DNA from 4 places in the Bacillus sp. VA15 genome. Region 4 is predicted to be linked to each of the others. Evidence: riboswitches for the same ligand, from Rfam matches in the RefSeq annotation. Region 4 holds a riboswitch; each other region holds the start of a gene.
What was found. Region 4 has a riboswitch for thiamine pyrophosphate ahead of AC0DBE_RS06955 (acetylornithine deacetylase). Riboswitches for the same ligand answer to the same signal wherever they lie in the genome.
Positions count from the first base shown of each region.

Region 1: it holds a riboswitch for thiamine pyrophosphate, as region 4 does, so the genes downstream of both, thiC (phosphomethylpyrimidine synthase ThiC) here and AC0DBE_RS06955 (acetylornithine deacetylase) in region 4, are expected to answer to the same signal.
Region 2: it holds a riboswitch for thiamine pyrophosphate, as region 4 does, so the genes downstream of both, tenA (thiaminase II) here and AC0DBE_RS06955 (acetylornithine deacetylase) in region 4, are expected to answer to the same signal.
Region 3: it holds a riboswitch for thiamine pyrophosphate, as region 4 does, so the genes downstream of both, AC0DBE_RS08050 (YkoF family thiamine-binding protein) here and AC0DBE_RS06955 (acetylornithine deacetylase) in region 4, are expected to answer to the same signal.

Region 1 covers NZ_JBVQPQ010000009.1:86,355-89,926, reverse strand. The annotation lists gene AC0DBE_RS19570 (hypothetical protein) at 89-292, shown strand; gene AC0DBE_RS19565 (spore coat protein) at 345-605, opposite strand; gene AC0DBE_RS19560 (Type 1 glutamine amidotransferase-like domain-containing protein) at 721-1,413, shown strand; TPP riboswitch at 1,482-1,589, shown strand; gene thiC (phosphomethylpyrimidine synthase ThiC) at 1,721-3,493, shown strand.
Region 2 covers NZ_JBVQPQ010000002.1:776,754-780,325, forward strand. The annotation lists gene thiO (glycine oxidase ThiO) at 1-557, opposite strand, end outside; gene tenI (thiazole tautomerase TenI) at 541-1,158, opposite strand; gene tenA (thiaminase II) at 1,136-1,843, opposite strand; TPP riboswitch at 1,925-2,033, opposite strand; gene AC0DBE_RS09005 (monovalent cation:proton antiporter family protein) at 2,095-3,572, opposite strand, start outside.
Region 3 covers NZ_JBVQPQ010000002.1:615,636-619,207, reverse strand. The annotation lists gene AC0DBE_RS08060 (ABC transporter ATP-binding protein) at 1-456, opposite strand, end outside; gene AC0DBE_RS08055 (ECF transporter S component) at 443-1,042, opposite strand; gene AC0DBE_RS08050 (YkoF family thiamine-binding protein) at 1,044-1,646, opposite strand; TPP riboswitch at 1,743-1,854, opposite strand; gene ykoG (two-component system response regulator YkoG) at 1,956-2,642, shown strand; gene ykoH (two-component system sensor histidine kinase YkoH) at 2,646-3,572, shown strand, end outside.
Region 4 covers NZ_JBVQPQ010000002.1:404,743-408,314, reverse strand. The annotation lists gene sigG (RNA polymerase sporulation sigma factor SigG) at 1-686, shown strand, start outside; gene AC0DBE_RS06960 (ABC transporter ATP-binding protein) at 837-1,631, shown strand; TPP riboswitch at 1,644-1,745, shown strand; gene AC0DBE_RS06955 (acetylornithine deacetylase) at 1,833-3,113, shown strand; gene AC0DBE_RS06950 (YlmC/YmxH family sporulation protein) at 3,196-3,441, shown strand.

The DNA of each region.
Region 1 (3,572 bases), on a different contig from region 4:
AAAAAAGATTCATTTGATTCATACTTTTTACCTATTATTCGTCCGGCCTAGGGACAGACTAAGAATACTATTGAAAGCAAAGGAGCGGATTGAAATGGATAAAGAAAGTATGGTTGCTGATGAATTACACAGAATGTTTTTGGCTGGTGAGCTGCAAATCACGGTAGAGGAGGATATAAACAATATTTCCGAAAGGCTGAGAAACGGCGATCTCAGTTTAGACCGATTAAGCGGTGAAGACGCGTTTATAAAAGAAACGGTAAACGAGGCTTTAAGAAGAGTGGAGCAATAAAAGGGAGAGACGGGATCTGAAAGATGAGATTCCGTCTTTTTTTGTGACTTTGTTACAGTTCTCTGCAAGATAAAAGCAAATCGATTTGAAATGGTTTACTCAGGAGCCAGCCTTTTTCCATCAGAAGTTCAGATAGTTCCCCATGCAGATGAACAGCTGCATCTAATTGATCATGCAACGCTGTTCGGAGGTTGGGGTTTGCAGTTTCCGTTATTGCGACAGTGTACTTTTTAATGATGATTTGTATTGTCGTTAAGCAATCAAGAATCATTATAGGTATGATTGGGGTTGAAAAATCGTTCAATGCCTTCACCGCCTGTTAGTGGGTTTTATCTTTTAGATCTTCCTATTGAGAAGTATTTAGCCTTGTTTCATGGATTTATACAAAATGCTATAATGATTAACAAATTTTTTCGGGGAGTGGGATGATGAAACAGATTATTGCGATGGGCGGCGGGGGTTTTTCGATGGAACCGGAAAATTTGTCCCTCGATCAATATATCATCAATCAATCGGGACGGAAGTCGCCTCGCATTTGTTTTTTGCCGACGGCGAGCGGTGATTCCCAAAACTATATTCAGCGGTTTTATCATGCTTTTCAAACACTGGATTGTGTGCCGTCTCATTTATCCTTATTTAAGCCGCCGACAACAGACTTCATTTCTTTTGTTATGGAAAAGGACGTGATTTATGTTGGCGGGGGAAATACGCGGAATATGCTTGTGCTGTGGAAGGAATGGGGGCTGGATCTTATTCTCAGAGAGGCATGGAAGAACGGGGTGATTTTAGCTGGATTAAGTGCCGGTGCGATCTGCTGGTTTGAAGAAGGAGTGACAGATTCGGCAGGACCGCTGACAAGTATGAAAAGTTTAGGTTTTTTGCAAGGGAGCTTTTGTCCTCATTATGACGGTGAAAAGAACCGGAGGCCGATATACCATCAGTTGATATCTAACGAATTCTTGTGCGATGGCTATGCGGCGGACGATGGAGCGGCTCTCCATTTCATAATTGATCAGCTGTTTCAGACTGTGAGTTCAAGACCGGGTGCAAAGGCATATCGGGTGATGAGGGGTGAACATGAGATTTCTGAAATCCCGCTGCGGGCCAAATATTTGGGTTGAATTAGCTGAATATTTTCTATATTCCTCTTTTTTTTCGATTGGTTTTATGTTAAGATGAGTCCGAAATCAATAGTTACTGGGGGTGCCCGTTTTCGGGCTGAGAGAGAAGGTAAGCTTCTTAACCCTTTGGACCTGATCTGGTTCGTACCAGCGTGGGGAAGTAGAGGAATTGTTTTTATTATTGTCGTGCTGGGCAATAATATGTTTCTTTCTGACTGTAACCGGGTTCATTCACTTGAATCCGGTTTTTTGTGCTGGTTATGGGCTTGATTTTGTCCTTTCAAACGAGAGAGGGGAAGGATCAATGATGCAAAACGATTCAGTGCAGCAAGCCAACATTTCCATTATGTCGAGTTTTTCGGGGAGTAAGAAAGTATACGTGGAGGGTTCTTCCTCGGACATCCAAGTGCCGATGAGGGAAATCGCCTTAAGTCCGACGACAGGATCGTTCGGCGAAGAGGAAAACGCACCTGTGCGTGTCTATGATACAAGCGGACCGTATACGGACCCTGATGTGACCATTAATATTCAAGAAGGATTAAAGCCGCTCCGCCAAAAATGGATCACAGAGCGTAACGATGTGGAAGAATATGAAGGACGGACTATAAAACCAGAAGATAACGGTTATAAAAAGGCAATCCCAAACATAAGCTACCCAGAACTAAAGCGGAAACCGCTGCGGGCGAAAGCGGGTCAAAATGTCACCCAAATGCATTATGCCAAAAAGGGGATCATTACACCTGAGATGGAGTTTATCGCCATTCGCGAGCATGTATCTCCCGAATTTGTCAGAGATGAGGTAGCAAGCGGCCGGGCGATCATTCCTTCAAATATTAATCACCCTGAAAGTGAACCGATGATTATTGGCCGGAATTTCCATGTGAAGATTAATGCGAATATCGGGAATTCAGCGGTTACGTCATCAATTGAAGAAGAAGTGGAAAAAATGACGTGGGCCATCCGCTGGGGAGCGGATACGATGATGGATCTATCTACCGGAAAAGATATTCATACGACGCGTGAATGGATTATTCGCAATTGCCCTGTGCCTGTGGGAACTGTTCCGATTTATCAGGCGCTTGAAAAAGTAAACGGTGTAGCGGAGGATTTAACGTGGGAGATTTACCGTGATACGCTGATCGAGCAGGCAGAGCAGGGAGTGGATTATTTTACGATTCACGCGGGTGTTTTGCTGCGGTATGTCCCGCTAACCGCCAAACGGACAACAGGAATCGTGTCACGCGGGGGAGCGATTATGGCACAGTGGTGTCTGGCCCATCATCAGGAAAGCTTTTTGTATACTCATTTTGAAGAAATCTGTGAAATCATGAAAACGTATGATATTGCTTTTTCTCTTGGGGACGGGCTTCGCCCCGGATCAATCGCTGATGCCAATGACGAAGCGCAATTTGCTGAATTAGAGACCCTCGGAGAACTGACGCAAATTGCCTGGAAGCATGATGTTCAGGTGATGATTGAGGGACCGGGGCATGTGCCGATGCATAAAATCAAAGAGAACGTCGATAAACAAATGGACATTTGCAAAGAAGCGCCTTTTTACACATTGGGGCCGCTGACGACAGATATTGCGCCGGGCTATGACCATATTACTTCAGCGATCGGAGCGGCGATGATCGGCTGGTATGGGACAGCAATGCTTTGTTATGTAACGCCGAAGGAGCATTTGGGGCTGCCAAACCGTGATGATGTTCGTGAAGGGGTCATTACATATAAAATTGCTGCGCACGCAGCAGATCTTGCAAAAGGGCATCCCGGAGCGCAAATACGGGATGATGCGTTATCGAAAGCCCGCTTTGAATTCCGTTGGCGAGACCAGTTTAATTTATCTCTTGATCCGGAAAGAGCGCTTGAATATCATGATGAAACACTGCCGGCAGAAGGAGCAAAAACCGCTCACTTTTGTTCAATGTGCGGGCCGAAGTTTTGCAGCATGAGAATTTCTCAGGATATTCGGGATTATGCGAAGAATAAAAAGCTTAGTGAATGGGATGCCATTCAAGAGGGAATGAAAGAAAAAGCTGAAGAATTTGTGAATCAAGGCAGCAAGCTGTATAAATAATAGATTGACAGGCGAAATGGAATACGTTTTAATATAGCTAATAAATATTTCCAGTATTTGCTGATCGGGACACCGAAGG
Region 2 (3,572 bases), 370 kb from region 4:
ATGGACAGCGCCTCACCGTCACGGTCGACATGCAGGACAGGAGTATGCTCAAAAATCTCCGCCCCAAGCGCTTTCGCTGCTTTCGCATATGCCTTACAAACAAAATAAGGCTCAACATGCACATCATCTTGAATAAAGGCTGCCCCGAAAATGTCACCAGACGTATACGGCTCTTTTTCTAAAACTTCTTCTTTTGTATGCCAGCTGACAGAATCCAAGTCATCCATCTTCCTCAGCCGCTGCACGTCTTCTTCAGAAAACGCAAGCTTAAACATACCGCCGTTATGCTGTCTGATATCAATACCGGATAATGTGTAAAGCTCTTCTCCAAGACCTTTGTACAGACGCTGGCTGTGCATGGCAAAGTCAAAAAACGCGTCACGTTCCTCGCACTCGGCATGGGCGCCCAGCATTCCGGCAGCAGCACTTGTTGTTCTGCCGCCCATTGTTCCACTTTCAAACAATGCGATGTTTTTGTTTTCCTTTGCTAAATGATAAGCAATCGCGGAACCGATAATTCCGCCTCCAATGACAACTGCATCATAATGCCTTTTCATAGCGCATCTCCTTTAGCTTGCGGGAATATCGTCTGGCAGCTTCCAAAGGGTCAGCGGAAGAAAAAATTCCCGACATGACTGCAATACCGTCTGCTCCTGCTCGTTTTACGTCTCTTAATCTGTCCGGCGTCATTCCGCCGATCGCAATAACCGGGACGGATATCCGCTGTTTGATATCTGACAGCAATGACACACCTCTGCCTTCAAGACCCTTTTTACAATCCGTTTCAAACACATGGCCGAACAACACGTAGTCAGCGTCTTCCTTTTCTGCTTGAACCGCTTCCTCAAGCGAATGCACCGACCGACCGATATGAAGGTGAGGAAATCTGGCTCTGACCTGCTTCGGCGAAAAGCTGCTGCTCGGCAGCTGCACGCGATGAATCGTAGAAAAAAGCGCAATATCCACTCGCCCATTCATGACCAGTTTTCGCTTATCAACACCGCCTTCGGAAATAAGCCCGAGCAGTTTCAAAATGTCGGCCGCCGATTTTGACCGTTCCCGAATGTGTATAAAATCAACTTCATTCCGAATAGCTATGATGGCTCTCGCTAACTCTTCAACCGGCTTGCAGTCATCAGTTATGGCGTGAAGCTCCAAATTCCTCCACCTCTTTTATGCCGCGGTCGGACCAGCCTTCTTTTCGATAGGCCATTCCCCAAAATTGATATTCATAGAAGCTGGAAATAACAAAATTCTCTTTCATCTTGGCGCGCACTTCATCCGTGCTGTTTTCCGCCAGCTCATCAAACCGATTGATTTGCTCTTCGACCTGCTGTCTGAACCAGTCACCGCCGTATGTGCCGATCCACTTCTGATAAATCGGATGCCCCGGATCACAATGCAGCAATTTCTCACCTACCTCGTAATAAAGCCAGTAGCATGGCAGCAGGGCAGCTAAGATCTCAGCAAAATTCCCGCTCAAAACCGAACGGTACATATGGGATGTATAAGAGTATGCCGTAGGAGACGGCTTAAACGCCTTACGCTCTTCCTCACTGATTTCCAACAGCTCCGCAAACTCGCGATGAAGCGCCATTTCCGCCTCATATGTACCTTGGGCGTGGCTTGCCATCCGTCCCGTTGTATAAAGGTCCTTCGCATAAGCGGCGCCAAACGATTGCACCTTCGCAAAATGCGTTAAATAATAAGAATCCTGAAGCACGTAGTATTTAAAACGGTCAATCGGAAGCGTTCCATCACCGATTCCCTGAACGAACGGATGGACAAAACTCCCCTCCCACCATTCTGCGGCTGCACTGCGGCATTCTTCTGAAAACTTCACACGTCATTCCCCCTGTCTGATAAATAAAAAAACCACTTTCCCGCAAGGAAAAGTGGTTTGGAATTGGCATAGTAAAATAACACAAATACCGCTCCACTTCCCTACGCAGGTCTGAACCTGTTCAAGTTATGAGGGTCTAAAAGTCACACTTTTATCTCAGCCCTTATGAAGGACACCCCTAGTGGTTATACGAATACATATTGAATTGTTCTGCACCTCTATATTAACACGAATCCCTATTTGGTCAAGGTTTATCCTTCTAATGTTTTCTTAAGCTCCGTTACGTACCCGCGAGATCCGGTAACAATTAAGCGGTCTCCCAGTTTCAGCCTTGTGTCCCCATGTGGAACGATGCTATCCACACCTCTGAAAATCCTGACAAAGATGACGTCGCCTGTTAAAGGGAATTCCCGCAAAATCACACCGTCGTAAGTGCTGTTTTCCATATTAATTTGATACAGCGAAGACTCCTGGTTCGTGAGAAGCCTCATGACTCCAGGCGCTTCTATCAGAGCGCGAAGCAGTGTTTTTGTTGACAACAAAATAGAAAAGATGCTGATTCCCTGCTCCTTCAGAGCTGCTTCATTCTCCGGTGATCCTACGCTGGCAATGATTCTTTCTGTGCCTTTTTCTTTTGCAAGTAATGCAATGTCCGCATTCATGTCTTCATTCCCTGTCGCAACAACGAGGATATCCGTATCAAAAATGCCGAGTGACTCAAGCGTCTCGTGTTCATAGTCAGAAATCGTTTCGACAGTAAATACTGATTCTGACAGCTTTTCCTCCGCATTCTCTTGGTATACGTGTACAACACGCACATCATACTCTTCCTCCGGCAGCTCAAGAGTAACAGGCAATGTCATTTGGTTTGCACCGATAAACGTAATCGTCTTTTTCTCCTCCGGCTGCTCCTCCCGTTTGTACAATTTTTTAAAGAAGACCGGCGAAAAAATACTGGCAATGACGGCTACTAACGTCAGCGCTCCTGACATATTTGCGCTGATCACGTGAAGCTGCTGGCCGATTGTCGCAGCGGCAATCACGAGCGAAAGCGTTGATGTCAGCAGGAAACCAGATGCCAAAACGGTTCGGTTATCATACCACTTCTTCAAGTACAGGACAGGAATGATTTTGCTGACTAACAGCGCCAAAAGCAGAAGTGGAATCATGATTAATATTTTCGGATCTTGGAAAAGGGTCCATATATCCAGCTTCACACCGACCATCACAAAGAAAATCGGAATTAAGAACCCGTAGCCGAATGAATCCAGCTGCTGAACAAGTTCTTTGTTTGGTGAAAGAAGGGAAACGAGAACCCCTGCTAAGAAAGCGCCGAGAATATTTTCTGCCCCAAGTGATTCAGACAGGGCAACGAGTACGATAATTAACGTAAAAATCGCGCGCGTTCCGATCTGGATCGTCCCTTTTGACATGGATTGAACAAAAGAGCGATGTTTGAAGACCCGGCCGAAAAAGTAAAGCACCACTCCGGCTGCAAACAGGATCATCAGAAGCCACATGTTTCCGCTGTCCTCTCCGTATAAAGAGGAAAAAACAGCAAGAAGAATCATCGTAGCCAAATCAGCAATAACAGCAACGAGCAAAATAATCTGCCCGATATTTGAATTCATGATTCGTTCTTCTTTTAACGTTGGAACGACAACGCCTAATGAAATCGTTGAAATAATAAGCGTCATTAAGAATGCATTTTCGATAAATCCTGCCAAGA
Region 3 (3,572 bases), 210 kb from region 4:
TCCTCCTGACAGTGCAGATATTGTTTTTTCTTTTAAATGGGTAATGCGTAATTTTTCTAATACGGCATCAATCTTCTCCGCCATCTCTTCTTTCGGAACCTGCAGATTTTCTAGCCCGAAAGCGATTTCGTCCTCCACCGTCAGCATGCAAAACTGCTGATCCGGGTCCTGAAAGACGACCCCGGCATGCTGAGCAATTGTTTCGGAGGTTTCAGCACCAGTGACCGGCTTTTGAAATAAAAATACATGTCCGGACTGTATGCCGTCGCAAGCCTCCGGGTAAAGACCGTTTAAACAAAGGGCGAGCGAGCTTTTTCCGCACCCGCTCGGCCCTAACAATAAAGCGCATTCTCCTTTTTGAAGCTCAAACGAAATGTTTTGAAATACCGGTTTCTCGTCTTCTTCATAAGAGAAGCTGAGCTGGTCAACCGTCAGGAGGTCATCAAAGGCTTGCATGTTCTGATGCCTGCTTCCGTTTCTTTTTCAGTTCCTTTCCGAGTGCCATTCCGTTTAACACACCCGTATAAGCGAGAGAGTCACTGATCGCTTTTCCGAGCAGCCCCGCAAGCAACGCGCCGGAAATCAGACGGATGACAAGCATAATAAGAAGATAACCTGGTGAATAGGCTGCATAGCCAGAAACAAAGAGATCGTAGATAAAGCTGGCTACTGAAGATCCCATTCCTGCCAGCAGAAGTACAGGCAGAGAGTATACTTTCCAGCGTGTCGCGAGAAATACAGCCTCAGCCCCGAGACCTTGTACAATGCCGATGACGATGACCATCGGGCCAGACGGATTTCCCAGCAAGCATTCTACGAGAGCGGCAATGATTTCAGAAACTAGCGCCGCACCCGGTTTTCGAATAATGTACGCGGCGATGACAGAAACGATAAACCAAATGCCGTAAATCGGTTCATAGGCGATTGGCCCGAACATACCTGCAAGTACGTTTCCGAAATGCGTGAATAATAAATAAACAACGGCAAAAACGATACTGATAACGGACATGATGACAATTTCTTTTACTTTCCAGCTTTTCATTTTATCCCTGCTTTCTGTTTTTTCTTGATGGACTGTTAGCCGAGAGATTCACAGTCATGGTTACGTGGTTTGTTTGCTGTTCAGCCATGCGGAAAACGGCCTCCAGTGTTCTGAACACGTCATGCGCATCTCCGTCAAGCTCGCTCGCATAATGGACACCTTGTGCGAAGGTGCCTTCTGCTTTCGCAATATCGACAGCTTCCATGATCAAGCCCATATAATCCGGCTCATTCATCGGATAAAGCGCAAATTGGCACGGCGCTTCCGCGTTTAGGCTTCGGACAGCATCTTCATTGACACGCTTATCGTTCGCGGAAAGATATGTATCTCCCTGTGTATCGCCCGGGCATCCGATGGAAAACATGCCGTTCATGACGATGTGTTTTTCGCTGTTCGCCGCATAAAGATAAATGGCTTTGGCAGCGTCGAATACATGATCAATCGATCCGCGCAGAACTGTGCTGATATGGTCGGTTTTCGTCCAAACTTTAGATGTGTCTGTTTTTTTTAGCGCAGACTTGATCACACCGATAAAATCATCCGTCATCGGGTATAAAGAGAACCGAAACCCGGCAATTCTGCTTGTACCACAAATATGATCCATTTCTCCGACCTCCTGTTTTTTTTGTAAAATAAAAAACTGCATATCCTAAGGGAATATGCAGTCATAGATCGATTAAGCGCACAAAAAAATACACCATTCGGTCAACCTGCACTTCCCCACGCTGGTATTATCCAGATCGGGTCATAAGGGATCAAAGCGCGTGTTTGCGCGCTTTATCTCAGCCAAAACAGCACCCCTAGTGCTTTCCGTATACAATTTTTTATTTTGACATCATAATAGATGATAAGACTCATTTTGTAAACAATGAAATCATTTTTTTCATATAGGGACAGGAGAGGATGATCAAATTTGGAAAAAGGGCACATATTAATTGTGGAAGATGAAGAGAAAATTGCCAGGGTGCTCCAGCTTGAATTGGAATATGAAGGATATAGCGTCACTATTAAACACGATGGCACAGAAGGACTGAATGCGGCCGCGGAAGGCGGGTATTCCTTAGTGCTTCTTGATGTCATGCTTCCGGGACTTAGCGGCCTGGAAGTGCTGCGCCGCTTGAGAAAAACGGATCAGCAGACACCGGTCATTTTATTAACGGCACGCGACAGTATCCCTGATAAGGTAACAGGGCTGGACATCGGTGCGAATGATTATGTCACCAAGCCGTTTGAAATCGAGGAATTGCTTGCGAGAATCAGGGCGGCGCTGCGCCAAAATGGAACAAAAACAGAAGATATTGGCACCTTTCTTACATATGACGACTTGCGGGTGAACGAAAAAACCCGTGAAGTGAGACGCGGAGACAAAGAGGTGGAATTAACGCCCCGGGAATTTGATTTGCTCGTCTATATGCTGAAGCATCCGCAGCAAGTGCTGACACGGGAGCAGATTCTAAACTCGGTATGGGGATTTGATTATATCGGTGATACAAATGTCGTGGACGTCTACATCAGATACATTAGAAAAAAACTGGACTATCCTTACGAAAAACAGCTGATACATACCGTTCGCGGGGTCGGCTATGCCATTAAGGGGTAAACGATGAAGCTGAAGACCAAGATTCATCTGTACACATCAATATCGCTGTTGATTTTATTAATTTTGGTCCATACCGCAGTCTATCTCATTTTTTCGTCCGCGCTGACCTCAAAGGATGCAGCCCGGCTTGCAGATGAGACGGATAACATTGCCGAAGCGCTGCATGCTGCTGAAACAGAAGGAGTGGCTTTGCAGGACATGCTGCAGGCCTATCTTCCAGCAAACGGCATGGTTCGTGTAGTGAATGGTGACCAAAAAGCCGTCATGACCATGACAAAAGAAAAAGGGTATAAAGATTTTCCACTCTCTTTTCACAGCGGGGAAACGGCAGATGTAAGGAAACATGACGGCAAACTGTTTGCTGAAGCTGCTGTTCCGGTTATTTGGACCGATGGGCAAGTGGTATCTCTTCAGCTGGTTGAAAGGCTGGAGAACACAGAAGAGAGTCTGTTTCTGCTGAAAATCATTTTAATCGCTGCAAGTGCTGCTGTTTGTATCGCTTCTTTTTTTGCCGGCAGCTTGCTGGCCCGCCATATCATCAATCCGATCAGACGATTAATGATGACGATGAAAGACATACAGCGGGAGAAAGCATTCAAAACGATTTCCTTGGAAGGACAGTCGCACGACGAGTTATATCAGATGGGGCTGACATTTAATGAGATGGCGATGATGCTGAAAGAGCATTACGATAAACAGCAGCAGTTCGTTCAAGATGCTTCACATGAATTGAAAACTCCGCTCACGATTATAGAAAGCTACAGCAGCCTGATGAAGCGGTGGGGGGCAAAAAAGCCGGAAGTGCTTGAGGAATCGATAGAAGCCATTCACTCAGAAGCGGTGCATATGAAAAAATTGACCAATCAGCTTCTGGCGCTGGCCAAAAGCCATAAAGGATTTGAGCTTGACCTGAAAACAATCGATCTGGTT
Region 4 (3,572 bases):
ATGAAGGCGATGATTCAGCAAGAGAAAAGCTTGTAAACGGGAACTTGCGTCTTGTCTTAAGTGTCATTCAAAGATTTAATAACAGAGGAGAGTATGTTGATGACTTATTTCAGGTCGGCTGCATCGGACTAATGAAATCCATTGATAATTTTGACCTAAGCCACAATGTTAAGTTTTCAACATACGCTGTACCTATGATTATCGGAGAGATCCGCAGGTATTTACGCGATAATAACCCGATCCGTGTCTCAAGATCACTCCGGGATATCGCTTATAAGGCACTTCAGGTAAGAGAGCGGTTAATCAGTGAGACAAGCAAGGAGCCGACTGCAGAAGACATCGCAAAAGTTCTTGAAGTACCGCATGAGGAAATCGTATTTGCGCTTGATGCCATCCAGGATCCGGTTTCTCTATTTGAACCGATCTATAACGACGGCGGAGACCCGATTTATGTGATGGATCAAATCAGTGATGAACGCAATAAAGATTCACAATGGATTGAAGAGCTGGCTTTAAAAGAGGGCATGAGAAGGCTGAATGATAGGGAAAAAATGATTTTGAGAAAGCGATTCTTCCAAGGGAAAACTCAAATGGAAGTAGCCGAGGAAATCGGGATTTCCCAAGCGCAGGTGTCCAGACTTGAAAAAGCGGCTATCAAACAAATGAATAAGAATATTCATCAATAATGAAAGAAAAGCCTTTAAAACGATTTTGTTTTAAAGGCTTTTCTATTGATTGCGGGCGGTTTACGTTTTGGAAAAAATAAGGTATCCTAGTTCGTACAAAGTTTTATGAAAATTTAAATAATTATAAAGGCAGTAAAGAGGAGGACCACGATGATTTTGCAGCTTGACAATGTCTCACTAAAACGGAATGGAAAATGGATACTGAGAGATATTCATTGGAAGGTGGAAGAAAAGGAAAATTGGGTGCTTTACGGACTGAATGGCGCTGGAAAGACAGCGCTGTTAAATATGCTTTGCTCTTATTATTTTCCAACATCGGGCGAGATGCAGGTGCTTGGCCATGAATTTGGTAAAACGGAGCTTGGGGAGAAACTTAGACGGAAAATTGGCCTCGTCTCAGCGGCTCTTCAGCAAAAATTTTATCCGGCAGATTCGGCATTTGAAATTGCTTTGAGCGGAGCTTACGCTTCGATTGGATTATATGAAACACCAAGTGCAGAAATCAGGGAAAAAGCGATTGGTTTGTTAGAGGACTTGGGAGCAATTGAATATGCCGACCGCCGCTATGAAACCCTTTCTCAAGGAGAAAAACAAAGAGCCTTGATTGCAAGAGCGCTAATGGCTGATCCGGAGCTGCTGATACTGGACGAACCGGTCACAGGACTGGATTTTATTGCCCGGGAAAAGCTGTTAGACACGATTACATACATTGCAAATAAAGAAAATGCGCCATCGATCCTTTACGTGACTCATCATGCGGAAGAAATTTTGCCGGTCTTTGACAAAGCCCTTTTGTTAAAACAGGGAGAGGTCTTTCAATCGGGAGAAGTAAAGGAAATGCTTACTGATCAAATACTTTCCGCTTTTTTTGATACGCCAATCCATGTATTATGGAATCAGAATCGGCCGTTTTTAACAAGAGCCGAGCCGATAACGAATGCCTGACAAACACATATCGATTCATCCTAGGGGTGCTTTGCGAAGCTGAGAGAGACTTTGTCTTAACCCTTTTGACCTGATCTGGATCATGCCAGCGGAGGGAAGCGGTGAAACAACGGAGTACATAGGACTCTGTTTGTTTTTATTAAGCCGTTTCATAACATTTGAAACGGCTTTTTTGATTTTAAAGAATAGGAGCGGATCACATTGAATCAACAAATAGACTCTCTGTTAACAAAGGTGGAAGATCAAAAGGAGGAGCTTATTCAGCTAGCAAAAACGCTGATGTCCTATAAAACACCTGCTCCGCCTGCAAGAAATACCGACGGCATTCAGTCCTGGATTGCTGGGTTTTTAAATGAAATGGGATTCTCGATCGATAAATGGGACGTGTACCCAGGAGATCCCAATGTTGTAGGTCTACTAAAGGGAACAGATTCAGCAGATTATCATAGCTTGATCATCAATGGCCATGTAGATGTGGCAGAGGTAAAAGAGGATGAGGAGTGGGAGCATGATCCGTTTCATCCAATTGAAAAAAACGGTCTCTTAATCGGGCGAGGCGCTTCTGATATGAAAGGCGGAATGGCGTGTGTGCTGTTTGCTGTGAAATTGATTCGTGAAGCCGACATTGAACTTCCCGGTGATTTGATTCTGCAATCGGTTATCGGGGAGGAAGTCGGAGAAGCCGGCACGCTTGAATGCTGCAAGAGGGGCTATCATGCTGATTTTGCAGTTGTCGCGGATACGAGCGATATGCATATTCAAGGTCAAGGCGGTGTCATTACAGGCTGGATTGAAATCAAAAGCAGTCAAACGTTTCATGATGGGACGAGGCGGAATATGATTCATGCAGGCGGAGGAACATTCGGAGCAAGCGCAATTGAAAAAATGGCAAAAATCATTGCGGGGCTCGGGGAACTGGAGCGCCACTGGTCTATCATGAAAAGTTATCCCGGTTTTAAACCAGGCACAAATACGATTAACCCGGCTGTCATAGAAGGCGGCAGGCATGCGGCTTTTATAGCTGACGAGTGCCGACTGTGGATCACAGTCCATTTTTACCCGAATGAAACCCATGAACAAGTGGCAGCGGAAATAGAAGATTACATTAACCGGCTGAGTGACAGTGATATTTGGCTTAGGGAAAACCGCCCTGTCTTCAAGTGGGGAGGCTCATCTATGATTGAAGACAGAGGAGAAATTTTTCCGGCACTGGAAGTTGACCCTGGCCACCCAGGCGTCTCAGCACTTACAGCGTCTCATCAGAAAGTGAAACGGGAGCGTCCGGTTATTGACGTTTCTCAATCCGTTACAGACGGAGGATGGCTGTATAATGCCGGCATTCCAAGCGTGATTTATGGACCTGGAGATCTTCACAATGCACACTCCGTGAACGAGGAGGTATCGATTGAGCAGCTGGTAGATTATACGAAAATTATGCTCAATTTTATCATCGGTTGGTGCAGCTGTAAAAAAGAACAGTGACCATGAAAATTTTTTCTTGCTGACAAGGTTCAGCCCGCCCGTTCATATACTTGAAAAAAGGACGGAAAAAGGACGTGATGGAATGATCAGCATTTCAGAATTTCAGGTGAAGGATGTCGTCAATGTCTCAAACGGAAAAAAGCTGGGGAGCATTGGTGATATAGATATCAATGTGACCACTGGCAAAATTCAGGCGATCATACTAGGAGGAAATGGGAAAGTTCTCGGATTTTTTGGAAAAGAAGAGGAATTGGTCATTCCATGGCGAAATATAGTAAAAATCGGGGAAGATGTAATCTTGGTCCGATTAAATGAACCGCATGCATAACCTGCTCGTCTGCCGCGGATTGGCAAATGCCGGAAGTCTGGATTCTTCCGGCACATTTCATTTAGAAATATGCAAATCGGCGCTCAACGAATGCAGAAAGATGTGGTAAAATAAGTGGGAAATTCCGCTTT